One region of the Fictibacillus sp. 23RED33 genome, then DNA from elsewhere that is predicted to be linked to it. Evidence: riboswitches for the same ligand, from Rfam matches in the RefSeq annotation. Region 1 holds a riboswitch; each other region holds the start of a gene.
What was found. Region 1 has a riboswitch for S-adenosylmethionine ahead of mtnK (S-methyl-5-thioribose kinase). Riboswitches for the same ligand answer to the same signal wherever they lie in the genome.

Region 1 (4,652 bases):
AGCTTACGTAAAAATGATCTTGAAGTAGGTTAATAGATTCAATAACAGTTTCGTTTCCAACCGCGAATCCAACGCGCCATCCTGCCATGTTATACGTTTTAGAAAGGGTGTAAATCTCTATACCTACGTCCTTTGCTCCTTCTATCTGTAGAAAACTGACCGGCTTTTGTCCATCAAATCCGATTGCTCCATAAGCAAAATCATGGCACACGAGAATATCATGTTTGTTAGCGAGTTCTACTGTTTCTTTAAAAAAGGATTTTGTTGCAACCCCTGCTGTAGGATTGTTCGGATAGTTTAAGAACATAAGCTTTGCTTTGTTCAATACTGTCTCAGGTAATTCATCATACTTCGGGAGAAAGTCATTTTCTTTTCTTAAGGGCATCGTCTCCATAGTAGCACCAGCCATTGCAACACCTGACCAATAATCAGGGTATCCCGGGTCTGGAACGAGTGCAACATCTCCTTGATTTAAATAGCACTGCGATAGCTCTACTAAACCTACTTTCCCGCCAAAGAGTACGGCTACTTCTTTCTCAGGATCGAGTGTTACTCCATATTCTCGTTTATAAAAATCGGCAGCTGCCTGCTTCAAAAATCCATGTCCGCGAAACGGTGAATACTTATGAAAATCAGGTCTATCGGCTCCTTCTTTTAATGCATCAACAATATGCTGTGGAGTTGGTTGATCAGGATTCCCTTGTCCTAGATTAATAACATCAAAGCCTTGCTCTACATAGTAAGATACTTTTTTTACAAGCTTGGCGAAAAATTGCTCTGGCAGTTTCCCCATCACTTCTGCCTGCTCAAAACGTTTCACGACGATCACTTCCAGTCTAATTTGAATGTTCTTGAAATTCTAATCAGTTATGTTATACGCTTAAGGAAATTCTGTAAAGACTTTTTTTACAACCTGGAGGGTACAATCATGAAAATTGCCTGCATACAAGTTGACATTCAATATGGGAAACCTGATGAAAATTATAAACACATCGAAAATAAAATTCGTAAAGCCGTTAAACATCATAATCCTGATACGATCGTACTACCAGAACTGTGGGATACTGGGTATGATCTTACCCGATTAGATGAGATTAGCGATCATGATGGTGAGAAAGCAAAGAAATGGTTAAGCGAGTTATCTAAAGAGCTTGATACTAATATTGTCGGAGGGTCTATCGCATATCGTGAGAGTAACTCAGTTTACAACACGTCACTCACTTACAACCGAAACGGTGAACATGTTGGCACCTACTCAAAGGCTCACCTGATCACACTTATGGAAGAGGAAAAATATATCTCCCCCGGCAGTAATAGCAATCTGTTTACAATCGACGGTAATCTCTCGACCCTTGCTATCTGTTATGACATCCGTTTTCCTGAATGGATCCGAGCTCCTTTCATAAAAGGGGCAAAAATATTGTTCGTTCCTGCCGAATGGCCGATTCAAAGACAATCTCATTGGCGAGCATTGCTTATCGCACGTGCTATAGAGAATCAATGCTACGTTATTGCTTGTAACCGAGTTGGAAGCGACCCTAAAAACACCTTCGCTGGTCAATCACTAATTATTGACCCATGGGGAGATATCATTGCTGAAGGATCTGTGCACGAAGAGGAGATCCTTACAGCAGAGATCTCACCTGAATTAGTAGACGAAATCCGTGTAAAGGTTCCTGTATTTAACGACCGTCGAACAGATCTGTATTAAATCCATTTAAGAATTTAGTGTTGACAGATCTCCACACAACGTTGTAGTATAACGATTATGAATTGCGTGAATATTGTTACGCATTAACAAAACGAATAATTTTGGTCTCTTATCAAGAGCAGGTGGAGGGATATGGCCCGATGAAACCCAGCAACCGACCGTAATACCATTGTAAGATGGGGCGCCCGCATTATACGGGGAGCCGCTGATTAATTCAGCGTATGGCACGGTGCTAATTCCGGCAAAACATTTTTGTTTTGCTAAGATAAGAGGTGCGGGAAATCATCATTCCGAGCCTCTTTTCTTATATACGAAAAGAGGCTCTTTTTATTTGTAAAAAAACTTTCCGGGGGGAACAAAAATGAGCGTACAAGTAAGACCTACATATGAACCGTTAAACGAACTGACAGTGCTTGATGTGGTAAAACCTTTAGCATTTTTTGATGCATCCGAACAAGACCAACTGCATGTTAGAGAGATTGGAGATGGCAACTTAAACCTTGTCTTTCATATAGAAAGCGCACTATCCAAAAAAGCTGTAATCGTTAAACAAGCACTTCCTTATGCAAAAGTGGTTGGAGAAAGCTGGCCGCTCACACTAGATCGTGCACGAATCGAGAGCGATGCGTTATTAAAAGAAGCTGAATCCGTTCCTCACTTAGTTCCGAAGGTTTTATTTTCAGATTCAACACTTGCAGTCACAGTTATGGAAGATCTGTCTGACCATGTCATCCTTCGAAAAGGACTTATTGACGGTCAAATTTATCCACAGCTTGCTGATGACATTGGAACATTTGCTGCTAAAACAGCTTTTTATTCTAGTGATTTCTACCTGCATCCTTTTGAAAAAAAAGAACAAGTTAAACAATTTTCAAACCCTGAACTTTGCAAGATCACGGAAGACTTAGTGTTCACTGATCCATTTTTCAATCATGATACAAATGACTTCCCTTCTGAACTCCAAAGTGAAGTTGATGTAATTTGGAATGACAAAGAGCTTTTACAAGAGGTAGCTCAACTGCGACTATCATTCTTAACTAAAGCAGAAGTTCTTCTTCATGGAGATCTACATTCTGGAAGTATTTTTGTAAAAAGCGATTCTACTAAAGTGATCGATCCTGAGTTTGCGTTCTATGGGCCAGCCGGATTCGATATCGCTCACTTTATAGCTAACCTTGCGCTTAATCATCTTTCTCAGAATGCACATGCAAAAGAGCCATTTCATCGCGAATCTTTACAAACCTACCTGTTACAAACGATCGAAAAGACTTGGGAAACATACAGAGAAACGTTCTCACAACTATGGAACGAGAAAGCAACAGACCCTTTTGCCAAGATTGACGGTGTACTTGATAATTTCTTGGAAAAGACTTTCCAAGAAGCTATCGGTTTTGCTGGTTGTGAGATTATTCGAAGAACGATTGGACTTGCACACGTTGCTGATCTAGACACTATCCCCCAAAAAGAGGTCGAGCTCTTTTATAAAAAAACAGCACTAGCGTTAGGGGCAAAACTTGTTAAAAATCAAAGGAAACTTACAAACATCACAGAACTTACTGACTGGATTAGAGGTGCTTAAATGATGACTGTAGCAGAAAAATGGGTTCCTTCTGTTCGATACAGAGGTGACCATCTTCTTATATTAGATCAACAACAACTTCCCCATCACACGGTTTACTTAAATGTAACCACGATTGAACACGTATGGGACGCAATTTCTAAGCTTAAAGTTCGAGGCGCGCCAGCTATTGGGATCGCTGCTGCATTCGGACTCGCACTATGGAGTAATTCTGAAAAAGAGGTGGATCATTCCTCGTTTTTAACTAAATTGCAAAGACAAAGAGATTACTTAGCGTCTTCCCGCCCTACCGCTGTTAATTTATTTTGGGCATTAGATCGTGTTGTTGCTTCTGCTCAACAATCAAGTTCAGTAGAAGAGGCGAAAAGTAGAATTGAAGCTGAATCACTTTTAATTCAAGAAGAAGACGAGAATACATGCAGAAAGATCGGTGAGTACGCTTTGTCACTTCTCCAAGACGGAGACGCTGTCATGACGATCTGTAATGCAGGTGCCATCGCGACAAGCAAATATGGAACAGCATTAGCTCCTTTTCATCTTGCTAAAGAACAAGGCTGGAACCTTTCTGTTTACGCGAACGAAACTCGTCCTGTTTTACAAGGTTCTCGTTTAACAGCATGGGAGCTGCAAGCAAACGATATTGATGTGACCTTGATCACAGATAATATGGCAGCCCACACGCTAAAAACAAAGAACATTAAAGCGGTGATCGTTGGATGTGACCGAGTGGCAGCGAATGGCGATACAGCTAACAAAATCGGAACTTTTGGTCTTGCGCTACAAGCAAAAGCGCTTGGTATTCCCTTTTATGTCGCTTGTCCTCTTTCTACCTTAGATCTCAGTACAACAAGCGGTGATGATATTCCGATCGAAGAACGTCCGGAAGAAGAAGTCACGCATCTAAACGGTGTTCGCATTGCACCAGAAGGAATAAAAGTGTTCAATCCCGCTTTCGATGTAACTCCCGCTGAATACATCTCAGCGATCATAACTGAAAAAGGAATCGTCAATGGCAATTATAAAGAAGCACTATCCACACTTAAGGAGGAAGAAAAGCATTGAGACCTTTTAGAATCTTGGCAACCGCTTGCCTAACGTCAGCCTTGTTCTTAACAGGATGCACAAATGAGCAAGATGCTCTTTCCAATAAGACAGAAACAAAACCTGCTGCAGCAAATGAGTCACAATCAAATTCTACAGTAACTGCTTCTACGTCAAGCAAAGTTCCAAAACAGCTTCAGAAGCCTTTAAAGATCGCTTCAATTAATCAGTTCTCTATCGGTACTTTTTCTTCTCAATATATTAGTGGCGTAAAAAAGCAAGTGGAAGAGTTTGGCGGTGAGGTGCAAATCTATAACGCTG
Region 2 (4,652 bases), 580 kb from region 1:
ATTCATCTCGATCAGGGTCAGCTAAACAAACGTCGAGTACATGAGCACCGCCTTTTACTTGAGCCCTTGCAATTTCAGCCGCTTCTTCAAACTTCCCTTCAGCAATCAACCGTTTGAATTTTCGTGAACCGATAACATTTGTTCTTTCTCCTACCATGATCGGTCTTAACGTTGGGTCATCGTAAATGAATGGTTCGATTCCTGAAACCATATGAGTTTCGTTTACTTGCAAGTCACGTGGTTGATAGTTCTTCATAGCTTTTGATAATGCTTTAATATGAGCAGGTGTCGTACCGCAGCAACCACCCACCACATTCAGCCATCCTTTTTCTGCAAACCCAGATAGTTTAGTAGCCAATGAGTCTGGTGTTTCATGATAATTTCCTTCTTCATCTGGTAGTCCTGCATTCGGATAACAGCTCACTGCTGATGTAGACAGACTTGATAGAGAGCGAATGTGATCCTGCATGAATTCAGGTCCTGTTGCGCAGTTCAACCCAACGGCAAGAGGATTCATGTGTTTTAACGATATATAAAAAGCCTCAATTGACTGACCCGCAAGTGTGGTTCCCATTGGCTCGATCGTTCCAGAAACCATGAGCGGGATTCTTTTTCCCGTTTGTTCAATAGCTTGCTCAATTCCTAGAAAGCCAGCTTTTACATTTAGCATATCTTGGCTTGTCTCTAAGATAAGAAAATCTGCACCTCCGTCAATCAATCCTCGTGCTTGTTCAGCATAAGCATTTCTTAACGAATCAAACGTCGTTCCGCCCGTAACACTGAGCGTTTTTGTCGTTGGTCCGAGTGAGCCCGCAACAAAACGTGGCCAGTGTTCTGTTGAAACAGCATCAGCTGCTTTTCTTGCAATTTCTGCTCCAAGCTTATTGATCTCATATGCTCTATATCCTAGTTCGTATTCATCCAGTACAAGATTCGTGCCGCCGAATGTATTCGTTTCAATGATATCAGCGCCCGCCTCAAGATATTTATAATGAATGGATTCGATAACATGGGGTGCCGTTACATTTAAATACTCATTACAACCGTCATACGCTTCACCGCCAAAATCTTCTGGAGTGAGATTGGCTTCTTGAAGCATCGTTCCCATCGCGCCATCCATGATTAAAATCTTTGATTTTAGCTGTTTTTCTATTGATGACTTAGGCATTCTGTGACCTCCTGGATAAAAGTGATGGAGAGTTCGCTCGTGTATATCGTGCTAATTCAACGGTTAGTTCGTAACGCATAAATGGTGTGATCAAGTAGATGCCGTTAAAGAGTTCCATAGCTGTGTCTAATAACGACTTCGCAATTGATAAGCCTTCTTCGCACGCTTGTTTTGGATCATCTGTATACTTACCCATGCGGTCACGCACAGCGTTCGATAGTTTGATGCCGGGAACTTCATGATGAAGAAACTCTGCGTTGCGGGAAGAGGTTAAAGGCATGATTCCAATATAGATCGGTTTATCAATATGTTTTGTTGCCTCATACGTTTCAATAAGTCTTTGCTCTGAAAATACAGGCTGGCTGATAAAGTAGTCTGCACCGTATGCAATTTTCTTCTCTAACCGCTCAACGGCTTTATCGATGGATCGGATGTTAGGGTTAAAAGCAGCTCCTACAGTGAAAGATGTTTTTTCTCCAAGCTCTTTTCCTGATAGAGATAATCCTTCATTAAACTGTTTGATGAGCTTGATCAGTTCAAATGACGTGACATCATATACAGAAGACGCACCTGGGAAATCTCCGACGCTTGCAGGATCTCCCGTTACAGCGAGTATTTCATGAATGCCCTGCGTGTGAAGCCCCATTAAATGAGACTGAAGACCGATTAAATTTCTATCGCGACACGTAATATGAACGAGCGGGCGAAGATTAAGTTGGGATTGGACAATCGACCCTAATGCAGCGTTACAAACACGTGGTGATGCAAGTGAATTATCAGCGAGGGTAAGTGCGTCGATTCCCGCTTTTTTTAACGCCTTTGCTCCTTCCATAAAACGTGACGTATCTAATTTACGTGGTGGATCTAATTCAACAATTATGGATTGCCTTTTCTTTACTTCTTCACTTAGAGGTACATAGTTAGATTTTGATGCTGATTGAATCACAATCTTTCGTTTTCTTTGTTTCACTTCTTTTTCTGTTACAGGTGCTAAGTTTTTTAGTTCACTAGAGAAGGCATGTATATGAGCAGGTGTCGTACCACAGCATCCTCCTAATAGACGAACTCCTTGCTGCCTGAACAAATGGGCACATTCTTTAAAATAGTCAGCATCCCCCTCATAATTAAAACGGCCATCTGTATAAGAAGGAAGCGATGCATTAGGAAACGCTGAAAGAATTGCCTGATCCGGTAATGCAACTTCCTCAAGCGTCATCAGCATGTGATACGGCCCTAGACGACAGTTTAATCCCACAACATCAGCACCAATGTTCTCTAAAGAGGTCAAAGCTTCTGAAATGGGAGTGCGGTCCTGCATAAAGCCGACCTCCTGTAATGACACTTGAGCAATAATCGGAAGTGATGTTTCTTTTCTAGCAATCTTTAAAACCGTTTCTAGTTCTTCTAGGTCATAATAGGTTTCTAATTGGATGCCATCTACATTCTCCATCAACAAACAATACAGCTGCTCGCGAAAACTGCGCTTGATCTCATCAAGAGAAATGCTATTTGGTTTTATACCGCGTATGCCACCGATCGTACCTACAACATATTCTTTATGAGCAGCTTTTCTGGCGATCTGAACAGCCGCTTTATTAATCTCTTTTACGTGATCTTGAAGCCCATAGCGTTCGAGCTTTGAATAGTTCGCTGCATACGTATTGGTTTGAATGATATCAGCACCTGCATCTAAATAAGCACGATGGATATTATAGATCTGCTCTTCTTGAGAAAGATTTAACTCTTCGTAACAAAAGTCGGATCCGTACGAATACAGAAGGGTTCCCATCGCCCCATCACCGATTAATATCTTGTTTTGTTTTAAGTCTGTGATTAAACTCATGACTGCCTCCTATATAAAAAATAAAAAGCCTTCTATTAAAGAAGACTTTTTGAGCGTCGGGGTCTTCTTATCTTTACAAGTTCAACAAACCGAACTTGCAGGAATTAGCACCTTTTCAGCTAGTAGCTGCTGGTTGCTGAGGTTTCATAGGGCCGCTCCCTCTACCTCTCTTGATAAGGATTTATTCATTTATTGGTTCGTTTACTAAATTGCGATCTATTTTCTTTAATAATTCCTGTTTATACGCGCGTTGCTTTTCTTCGTTATATAAAAAGGACCGATCTGTTAGCTTTGTTAATAAGTCTTTTCGATTTTTTTCCGGATATTCCTTCTTAATGATCGATCTGCATTGAAATAAAAAATTTAAATACGTTTCATAGTCTTCACTGTATTTTTGTTGAAGCTCTTTTTTTATCGATTTAGATAAACTTGGACTAGCTCCAGAAGTAGAAACTGATAAAATGAGTTTCCCTCTCTTTACGACACTAGGAACAATAAAGTTGCCCAGGTCTGGTTGGTCAACAACATTCACAAGCTGTTTCGAACTTGTTTGTTCTGCAATCCAAGAATTAATCTCTTTACTATTGGTTGCAGCAATGATTAGAAACGCTTCTTCCAAATCAGCACGTTCCACTTCTCTTTCGATCCAAGTCAGCTTTCGTTCAGCATGCAATTCTTGAATTTCATTAAGAGCTGCTGGGCTGATTACTGTAATTTTTGCCTCTTCATTCAATAGATCATTAATTTTACGATGTGCTACTAGACCACCGCCAGCTACTACAACCGTTCTACCAGACAAATTTATGTGAATAGGATACATAGCATTCCTCTCTTTTTAAGAACATGCATACTTCTTTGTTTCAAGTGTTTCATGTATTCGTGTGAGTAAAACGTCTTTAAGGATAGGATGGTAGCCAAGCGTCTCACAAAGAGTTACGTTTTGTGTGGTTTGCTGCTGATAGCGAATTATCGTATGTTTTATTCCATTTATTAATAGTCCTGAAAATAGAAGGTAAGGCACCACGATAACTTGCTCATATAATTCACTGCTACTCCAAAGTGCTTCTTCAAAACTTGGTTCTGAACCAGTTAAAAAACAAACTTGAATACTAGGAATTCCATAATGATCTTGAACGTTAGATGCTATTGCTTCTAGGTCCCGCTTTACATCTAGATCGGTGCTACCTCTGCCCACTAGAAGGATATGTGAATTTTTTCTTAACGTAACCGCGCTTTTAATGATCTTCTCCCATAACAAATGTGAAATGGCTTGATGTACACCGAAAGGACGTCCGTAATTCACTTCAACTTCTGGATAAGTAGTCTGCAGTTGCTGAAGCTCATTCGGTATGTCTATTTTTATATGGTTCGCACTTAATAAGAACACAGGAATGACAGAGATGCTTGTAGCTCTTTTTTCTATACAGGTTTCAAAACCTTGAGTGATAGAGGGTTCACTAAGCTCTAGAAAACAAATCTCCTTAATGGGCACATCAATTTGTGCCATACACAGTCTCACAAATTCTTCTGCTTCCATACGTCCTTTTTCCAGTCTTGTACCGTGACAGATAAAGAGCAATGCCTTCACTTATAAAGCCTCTCTTACGTCAGCAAGCTTATTCCGTTCATCGTTCAGCTGTT
Region 3 (4,652 bases), on a different contig from region 1:
CAACAGCAGCCATTCTGCCGCGGCTGCTTATGTTAGCTTTGATATCAATCCAAGCCTTGAGGTTGGCGTAGATGATAATATGCGAGTGGTTGAAATGGATGCCTTTAATGACGAAGCAAAAAAAATCATTAAGAAATACAATTTTTCTACAGATGATCGTATGCCGTTTGAAGTATTCGCGGATCAACTGATCAAAGCTTATCAGCGAGAAGGCTATATGGAAGAGAATCAGTCCATGCTTATCACTACAGTATCCGATAAATCCAGTGATAAGAAAACGAAGCAGGAATTGGATCATGCATTGGATTCAATTGTTAAAAAAGCTGTCGTTCAATACCCTGTAGCGATTACTGTTTCTGAAACAAACGAAGAAGTTCGCGATAAGGCGAAACAATTAGGCGTATCTTCAGGGAAATATACAGCATTCCAAGAAGCAACGAAGAATGATAAGCATCTTAAAGAAGAAAAGATTAAAGAAGTGAAGTTTCAAGAGCTTAAAGTGAATACTACTTCTTCTAAAAATATTAAATCTGTACCACATCCTCGTAAAATAAAGGCTGCACCTCATGAGGTCAAGGTAAAGCCAGTAATTAATAAAGAAAAAAAATCGGATCACCAAAGCTCAGTTAAACCGACCGAGAAAAACCTTGTGAAGCCTCAAAAGAATACGAATGAAAAACGTAACAGCAAAGAGCTTGGCAATAGGAATGATCAAAATAACAATAGAAATCATATTCAGCAAAAAGAGCAAAGAGTAGAACCTAAAAAGATGAAGGAACCTGTCAGAACACAAAACCATGATAGGAATTACAATCAGAATAAAGAGCATAGAAAAGAAAACAGATATCAGGATAAGAATCATAACAAGCGACAAAAAGAAAATGACCGTAATAAACATGAACAGAGACAGCAATGGAATGGAGACAGGCATTCTAATGATGATCATAAGCGTTCCAAAGGTGAACATCGAAAGCAAGAAAAGAAACATAAACACTAATTATGAGATAACATGTCGTAATAGCAATTACGATTCCTTGCTGCTGTCGAAGGGTTTATAAAGGTATATGAATATTCCTCTAGAATCGGTGAAGTAACAACCAATTCGGGGGGATTTTTTATGTTGGATATCCGTTACTTTGAAAGTCAAATAGCAAAAAGTCCGTATCTTTCTCTTTATAATATCCCGGTAAAGCCTAGCTTTAAATGTAAGGACGAAACGACGCTGAAAATTGAATATAGAGAAGGAGAGCGGAACAGAACAGTCACGTTTACTGGGAATCCGAAATATCTATGTATGTTGCTTGAGGGGAAAATGAAGCTGAGTACTTTATTGAGACAAGAGATGATTGAGTTTCAGGGAACACTCAGACAACGCTTAAAATGGGAAGCGATTTTTTACTTAAGCTCCCATTGGGAAGAGATATCCGCCGGTGTACTCGTTCGAACTGCTAAAAATATTTGACACGAATCGACATGGATGATAATATTCTTCACAGTGATTCAAATATGCATCGCTTTAATTTAATAAAGTAACACTTTTTTACTTATCACGAGAGGTGGAGGGACTGGCCCTATGAAACCCGGCAACCGCTAGATCATTGCATTCTTATGAATGATGAACTAGAAAGGTGCCAATTCCTGCAAGGCTTTAAGTAGTCTTGGGAGATGAGGAGAACGTGCATAGAATATAATATGCCTTTCTGCTCATATTGAAGCAGAGAGGCATTTTTTTGTTTAATGTTTTCGTTTTACATTGAAGCTCTTGGGAGTAGTTGATTTCCGTTACAGGATGCTCGCTTTCCACGGGGCGTGCGGTGAGCCTCTTAGCGCTATGCGCTGTTAAGAGTCTCACCTGTCCCGCTGATCCCGTAGGAGTCTCGCACCTTCCACTACAATCAACTTATCGATGAAGGGAACACTTAAGCAAACCAATGCACCGTTTTCTATATGAGCCAATATTTAGATAAGAAATGAGGTAAGAATCTTGATTAATTTACAGGCAGTCCGTAAAGTCTTTCAAACCAAAGATGGTGAAGTAAAGGCTGTTGATACGGTAGATTTAAACATAAAACAAGGAGAGATTTACGGAATCATCGGATACAGTGGTGCAGGTAAGAGTACACTGATCCGCATCCTTAACATGCTAGAGCGCCCGACTAGCGGTACGGTTACGATTGGCGGCAAGAACATGTCTGAGCTGTCATCAAAAAAGTTAAGAGAAGCACGACAAGAAATTTCAATGATCTTTCAGCACTTTAACTTATTGTGGTCTCGCACGGTAAGAGAAAACATTGCTTTTCCTCTTGAGATTGCTGGTTATCCAAAAGCTAAGATCAAACAGCGTGTTGATGAGCTGATCGACCTAGTTGGATTGGAAGGTCGTGGTGGTTCTTATCCGTCGCAACTAAGTGGAGGGCAGAAGCAACGTGTAGGTATCGCACGCGCGCTTGCGAATGAGCCGAAAGTTCTCTTATGTGACGAAGCAACTTCTGCACTTGACCCTAAAACAACTGACAGCATTCTTGATCTGCTTGTAGAGATCAATCAAAAATTAGATCTGACCATTGTTCTTATCACACATGAAATGCATGTAATCAGAAAGATCTGTCACCGTGTAGCCGTTATGGAACAGGGGAGAGTAGTGGAAGAAGGCGATGTCCTAAATGTCTTCAAAAACCCGACAGAACCAATCACGAAGGATTTTGTGAAACAAGTAACAGAACCTGAAGAAACAGTCGACACGATCAAACAGTTTATTTCTGAGTTTCCGGAAGGCCGAATTGTCCAACTTACTTTTATCGGTGGACGAGCAGGACAGCCATTAATTACGGAACTGATTCGTAAGTATGAGGTAGATGTAAATATTCTACAAGGAAAGATTACGCAAACTCAGAATGGACCTTATGGAACGTTGTTCATTCAGATTAAAGGTACAGAATCTGCACTAGCTCGTGCAATGGAGTTTTTAAACAGTGTGCAGGTTGAAGTAGAGGTGATTCATAATGCTTAGTACATGGTTCCCGAATGTCCAATGGGATGTTCTATTAGAAGCGACAAATGAAACTTTATATATGTCAGCCATCTCTGTAGTGATTACATTTTTCCTAGGACTGGCTCTAGGATTGGCGTTATTTCTAACTTCTCCTGGTAACTTGTGGGGAAATAAGTTTTTAAACAGCGTGATTGCTATAATTGTTAACGTGTTTCGATCGATTCCGTTTATTATCTTAATCATCTTATTGATTCCTTTTACACGTTTAATCGTAGGAACGATGCTTGGAGCTGAAGCTGCACTCCCTGCATTAATCGTAGGAGCTGCGCCATTTTATGCACGTATGGTAGAGATCGCTTTGAGAGAGATTAATAAAGGGGTAATCGAAGCAGCGAAATCAATGGGTGCTACAAACGCTCAGATTATCTTTAAAGTTCTTATTCCCGAAAGTACGCCGGCTCTTGTTTCTGGTATCACTGTAACCGCGATTGCACTCGTAAGTTATACAGCGATGGCTGGAGTTGTTGGTGCTGGTGGTTTAGGAAACTTGGCTTATATGGAAGGTTACCAAAGAGACAACGCGGATGTAACATTAATTTCAACTGCACTTATCTTAGTCATCGTTTTCGTCATCCAATGGATCGGTGACCGCATTACAACAGCATTAGATAAGAGATAACGTTTTAAGACAACAAGGAGGAAGTTCATATGAAAAAAGTATTATCTGTTCTTATATTAACCGTTCTTGTTGCAGCACTTGCTGCTTGCGGGAACAAAACAGAAGGCGGAATCAGCGACGAGAAGATCATTGTAGGTGCTTCAAACGTACCACATGCTGAAATCTTGGAAGAAGCAAAACCTCTTTTGAAAGAAAAAGGTGTAGAACTTGAGATCAAAACGTTCCAAGATTATGTACTGCCAAACAAGTCTTTAGATGAAAAAGAAATCGGTGCGAACTACTTTCAGCACGTTCCTTATCTAGAGTCTCAAATGAAAGATCACGGATACAAATTCGAAAATGCAGGTGGCATCCACCTTGAGCCGATCGGAATCTATTCTAAAAAGTATAAGTCATTAGATGAGCTGCCTGAGGGCGCAACAATTATCATGTCTAACTCAGTAGCAGATCATGGCCGTATGCTTGGGTTACTTGAAAAAGAAGGATTGATCAAAGTTAAAGAAGGTGCTGGAGCAGAAGCACAAATTAAGGATGTTGTAGAAAATCCTAAGAAGCTTAAATTTAAAGCAGATGTTGATGCGGGTATGCTTCCAAAAGCCTACAAGAACGGTGAAGGCGATGCCGTACTAATCAACACAAACTACGCGATCGATGCTGGATTAAACCCTCAAAAGGATGCGATCGCATTAGAAGGATCTGATTCTCCATTCGTAAACATCATCGCGGTTCGTGAAGGAGATAAAGATAAGAAATCTGTTAAAGCTTTAGTAGAAGTTTTACGTTCTAAAGAGATTCAAGATTTCATTAAGAAGAAATATGAAGGTGCAGTAGTGCCAGTAACAGAATAATTTTCTATAAAGAACTGACTTTGAGATTAAAGTCAGTTCTTTTTTTGAGTAAAGATCGATCAACAACACTTTATAGTCCTTCAAACTAACTTTTAGACCCTGCGATTCCATTTATAGGCCCTTGAACTTAATT
Region 4 (4,652 bases), 540 kb from region 1:
AACTTTTTGAGTGCTAGACTTGTTGGAGAGTAAAAGGCATAATCAAGTCTAATCTTCTCCGGCTTCTCACCTTCTTTAGCACTGCTGGAACAGCCCGCTAACACTAAAGCGCCTGCTATGCTTAAAGCCAGTGCTGCTTTTTGCCAAATCTTCATCATGTATTTCCCTCCACGTTTCTCTCTTTTTGTATGGCTATTTTTTGAGTTACTCTTGAAAGTCGTTGACTCCCGTTCCAGGAGTCTCACACCTTGCACTACAATCAACAAGCAAAGAAGCATTAAAGCAAAACCTAAAAATGAATCAGCTATCTCTATTTTTAAAGTTCACACGCATACGTTGAAATGGTACCTCTTAGTCGTTGTGCTTCTTTATACGTGCATCTGTTATGCACCACATCAATACCAGCTTCTTTCGCGATTTTTGCAGCCTCTGGTGAGATGACACCTTCTTGCAGCCAGAACACTTTTGGTTGTGTGATCGCTGCTTCTTTTGCGAGCTCGATCGCTGCTTCTGGACTTCTAAATACTTGAACAACATCTATCGGAAACGGAATGGATTTTAAATCTGGATACGCTTTTTCATCAAGCACTTCGGTTTCTCTTGGATTAACAGGAACGATCTTATAGCCAAGTCGCTGCATCTTTCTAGCTAATCGATGGCTAGGTCTTGCAGGATTGGAACTGAGTCCCACGATCGCTAGCGTCTTAGGTCGTTGAATTTCCTGTCCATTCTCAACTGCTCTATAAAGTGATGATTGCAATGCCCAACGAATGACACCTTCGTCATTAATCGTGATCTCTGTTTTATCCGCTCCGATTCCTGTAGCCGTTTGTATCGCACGATCAAGATCATTCGTAAGATCTTTTACGGATTCAAGTCCGATCGATAACCGAATAAGTTCTTCTGTTACGCCTGTTGCTACTAATTCGTCTCCGCTCAGCTGTTGATGAGTGGTAGAAGCAGGGTGGATAATCAATGATTTTGCATCACCAACATTTGCAACATGTGACCATAATGAGATGTTGTTAATGACCTTACGTCCTGCATCACGCCCGCCTTTAATTCCAAAGTTTACGATCGAACCAAAACCGTTGCTTAAATATTTTTTCGCAAGCTCATGACTTCTGTGCGAAGAAAGACCAGGATATGAAACCCAATCTACTGCTGGATGTTTTTCCAGATGCTCTGCTACTTCTTGTGCGTTCTTCGCATGTTTTTCCACTCGTAGATGCAGTGTTTCTAAACCTTGTAAAAGGAGAAATGCATTGTGTGGACTTAAACAAGCTCCGAAATCTCGTAAAAGCTGAACGCGTAATTTAGTCGCGAAAGCCAATGTTCCAAAATCATTCGCGTATCTTAATCCGTTATAGCTGTTATCTGGCTCAGTGAATCCTGGGTATTTATCTGAATTCCAATTAAAGCGTCCTCCATCCACTACAACACCGCCAATTGCGGTTCCATGTCCGCCGATCCATTTTGTAGCTGAGTGGATTACGATGTCCGCTCCAAAGCTTATTGGCTTTGTGACATATGGTGTTGCAAATGTATTATCGATAATTAGAGGTACATCGTTTTCATGCGCAATATCTGCCACTGCCTCAATATCTAATACGTTAAGACTGGGGTTCCCGATCGTTTCAGCAAAAAATGCTTTCGTGTTTGGAGTAACCGCGTTTCGGAAGTTCTCTGGATCCTCTGCATCAACAAACTTTACGTTGATTCCGTATTTCGGAAGAGTAGTAGAAAATAGGTTGTAAGTACCTCCGTATAGATTCGTAGCTGCAATAATTTCGTCTCCTGCGTGTGCGATGTTTAAGATGGCAAGCGCGATAGCTGACATGCCAGAAGAAGTAGCTACAGCTGCAACACCATCTTCTAGAAGTGCAACTCTTTTCTCAAAAACATCAACAGTTGGATTTCCGATTCGGCTGTAGATGTTTCCTGGCTCATCAAGCGCGAAAAGGCTTTGCGCATGGTCTGTATCAGAAAAAACATAGGAAGTAGTTTGATAGACAGGTACCGCTCGTGATCCTGTCGTTGGGTCAGGCGCTTGGCCCCCATGTAATAGCAATGTTTCAATATCGTATCCGTCAAAAGATTTTGTCATTATAATCGCTCCTTCTCATTATTCAAATAAAATCTATAGGAAAACTAGGGATAAAGAATAATGCTTTTCCCTTTTGCTATATTCAATTTTTAAAATGAAATAAGTGACTAAGTGATGTTGTGCTTGAAGTATGATAAGGGGAAAAAGAAAAACCCCCTTCCTAAGAAGAGGGTTTTGGTCCTCCTCTTATCTTTCAGATCAAAAAAGATCTGTAGGAATTGGCACCTTTCCAAACCAAATGTGGTTTGTTGGTTGCCGGGCTTCATCGGGCCTAGTCCCTCCGCCTCTCTGGATAAGAGATATTCAAATTATGTTTAACACATTAACGTGCTGATGTTTACTTTGTTCTTGAATAGGATTATAGAGTAAGATGTTTTAGAAAGTCAACCGTTTTTTGAAAAATCATAAAAGTATTACAACAGAATGAGTGTTCAACTGTCAGCTTTGAATTAAGATTATGCCCATGCTATGCCGGTTATGCTAACTTTGTTCCACTTTTTTCATCAAACCATTGAAACTCTTCGATTTTTTTTACAAGTTCCGCTATTCGATTGGCAATGGCTTCTCTTTCTCCATAACGAATTTTCTGTTCGGACGATAATTCATCAATCTGAAGTAGTTGCCAATGAGTTACAGTTAGATCCGTAAGTTGAATAAACTCTTCTTGTTTCACTCGACGCTTTACATCTAGATCTCCGTTAGAATAACCTTCTAAAAATCCGTCAGCTATTCTTTTCAAACGGTCTTCAAAGCGATCAAATTCATGTCGTGCATAACGCGGTGCATTAAAAAATGTTGGAAACAACGTCCGATAATTATTAAGAAAATTCCCAGCAAGCGAATCTCCGCTATATAAGATTGGTACAGGATCAATCAAACAGACAGTGCCATCTGAATGCAGCAATATATTCTCTGGAGATGTATCTTGATTAGTAAGTACAACCGTATGATCCGTAATCTCTCTATCCTCCATGCAAGCTTGTAGGTCTACTAAAGCTAATGAAGAAATGGCCCCCTCATACGTTTCTATAAATTTCTTGAAATCATCTATGTATTCATTGTTTTCTTCTTTCATAGATTCTGAAACATCTGATTGAAATTTGCCCGCAATATGTTTACCGTTCCATGAGAGATAACCAAACCCTTTTAAGCCATGATGTGCAGTATTCATCTTGCGAAAGAACTCACCAACTTCCGCTCCAATATGAAACGCTTCTACAACCGTTAGTTGATCTAGTTTGATTGCTTTTCCTGCATAAGATTCCACGGTAAACGTTCTGCCTTTTTCTACATGATAATTGAAAAAGTCAGGGCAGATTCCCGGTTTAACTTGGTTTGCTAGCTCATAGTATGCTCTAGTCGCTGCATATTCTGAGTGCATGGCTTCTTCATCAAACTCAACGTTCTTTCCATACGCCTCTGTTTTCGGAAAACGAACAACCACAGCATCTCCAGTGCGCAGCTGAACAAGATAAGCAAGATGCCAAGCCCCTTCACCTAAATACTGAACCTGAGTCGGATCTTTAAGTTCCTCTAATCCACTTTTTTGCAGTGCATAATCAATCAAGTCAAATGTCTCTTTCATAAGAAGTTCCTCTTTCTATAATTGAAAATACGTTACATGAAACATATATTCGGTATATGTCGAAAAAAATCCTTTTTTCTTAAGATTAATTGTAGGTCTGAAGTCTTATAGAGGGGTATGAGAGGGGTTCAAGGGGGCATTTCAAAGCGGTGATCCTTGCACTTTTCATATAGCGCTCGTCCAGTGTGCTTGTCACCCGCTGGACGAGCTTTTTAAGAATTTTACAGAACCAATTGTCATCAATCTACATATGTGACGATTTCTTCTACAGCTTTTCTTGCGAGTTTTTTCGGTTGATCTTGTGGATGTCCAAGTGAAATAACCATGTTGATCTGTTTCTTAGACGGAATTTCTAAAAAGTCTCGAATCGCATCTTGCGCAAGCAATACGGGACCAGTCATCGGGCAAGTCCCTAGTCCGCGCGCATGGGCTGCGAGCATCAAGTTTTGAATCGCCAAGCAGCTGCTCTTGATTCCTTCTTCTTCCCAGACTGATTCTTCGGCAAGTTCGATCGGATCAAATATTTTTTCACGAAACTTAGATTCGTAAGGAGTGGCTAAACAGATGATCAGCACAGGTGCTCCAGAGAACGCCGTTGCATAAGGGCCGAAAGAGCGCGTCAGCAATTTTGCTTCCTTCGTTTTGCCGTTCTCTTCAGCTCTTGCAGCCAATTTATGAATAGCATCCCACGTCATCTCTTCAATTTTCTTTACTTTATCTTTGTTTCGGATCACGATAAATTCCCACGTTTGTGAGTTCGTGTCGCTCGGCGCATAGCGGGCGCAATCCATGATTTCATGAATGTCTACTTCAGCAACTGCTTCATCCGTAAACTTTCGGACACTTCTTCTGCCGTGCACGATTTCTTTAAAATCTTCGTATTTCATGATTGTCTCCTCTGGCACATGTAATAGATATTCTAAATGTATTATACAAAAGATTGGAACTCTCTACAAAATA

Region 2: another riboswitch for S-adenosylmethionine. It lies ahead of IHV09_RS07280 (bifunctional homocysteine S-methyltransferase/methylenetetrahydrofolate reductase); the one in region 1 lies ahead of mtnK (S-methyl-5-thioribose kinase).
Region 3: another riboswitch for S-adenosylmethionine. It lies ahead of IHV09_RS11070 (methionine ABC transporter ATP-binding protein); the one in region 1 lies ahead of mtnK (S-methyl-5-thioribose kinase).
Region 4: another riboswitch for S-adenosylmethionine. It lies ahead of IHV09_RS01590 (PLP-dependent aspartate aminotransferase family protein); the one in region 1 lies ahead of mtnK (S-methyl-5-thioribose kinase).

What each region holds. Positions count from the first base shown of each region.
Region 1 covers NZ_JACZDX010000001.1:831,487-836,138, reverse strand. Annotated here, with positions in the region: gene IHV09_RS04385 (pyridoxal phosphate-dependent aminotransferase) at 1-820, opposite strand, end outside; gene IHV09_RS04380 (carbon-nitrogen family hydrolase) at 842-1,711, shown strand; SAM riboswitch class I at 1,818-1,983, shown strand; gene mtnK (S-methyl-5-thioribose kinase) at 2,073-3,290, shown strand; gene mtnA (S-methyl-5-thioribose-1-phosphate isomerase) at 3,294-4,352, shown strand; gene IHV09_RS04365 (sugar ABC transporter substrate-binding protein) at 4,349-4,652, shown strand, end outside.
Region 2 covers NZ_JACZDX010000001.1:1,407,858-1,412,509, forward strand. Annotated here, with positions in the region: gene metH (methionine synthase) at 1-1,168, opposite strand, end outside; gene IHV09_RS07280 (bifunctional homocysteine S-methyltransferase/methylenetetrahydrofolate reductase) at 1,161-3,011, opposite strand; SAM riboswitch class I at 3,076-3,191, opposite strand; gene IHV09_RS07285 (NAD(P)-binding protein) at 3,193-3,831, opposite strand; gene IHV09_RS07290 (sirohydrochlorin chelatase) at 3,847-4,599, opposite strand; gene cobA (uroporphyrinogen-III C-methyltransferase) at 4,600-4,652, opposite strand, start outside.
Region 3 covers NZ_JACZDX010000002.1:556,661-561,312, forward strand. Annotated here, with positions in the region: gene IHV09_RS11060 (anti-sigma-I factor RsgI family protein) at 1-997, shown strand, start outside; gene IHV09_RS11065 (hypothetical protein) at 1,118-1,462, shown strand; SAM riboswitch class I at 1,542-1,672, shown strand; gene IHV09_RS11070 (methionine ABC transporter ATP-binding protein) at 1,985-3,010, shown strand; gene IHV09_RS11075 (methionine ABC transporter permease) at 3,003-3,671, shown strand; gene IHV09_RS11080 (MetQ/NlpA family ABC transporter substrate-binding protein) at 3,701-4,519, shown strand.
Region 4 covers NZ_JACZDX010000001.1:295,592-300,243, reverse strand. Annotated here, with positions in the region: gene IHV09_RS01595 (aliphatic sulfonate ABC transporter substrate-binding protein) at 1-158, opposite strand, end outside; gene IHV09_RS01590 (PLP-dependent aspartate aminotransferase family protein) at 317-2,107, opposite strand; SAM riboswitch class I at 2,291-2,406, opposite strand; gene IHV09_RS01585 (hypothetical protein) at 2,583-3,692, opposite strand; gene IHV09_RS01580 (nitroreductase family protein) at 3,932-4,579, opposite strand.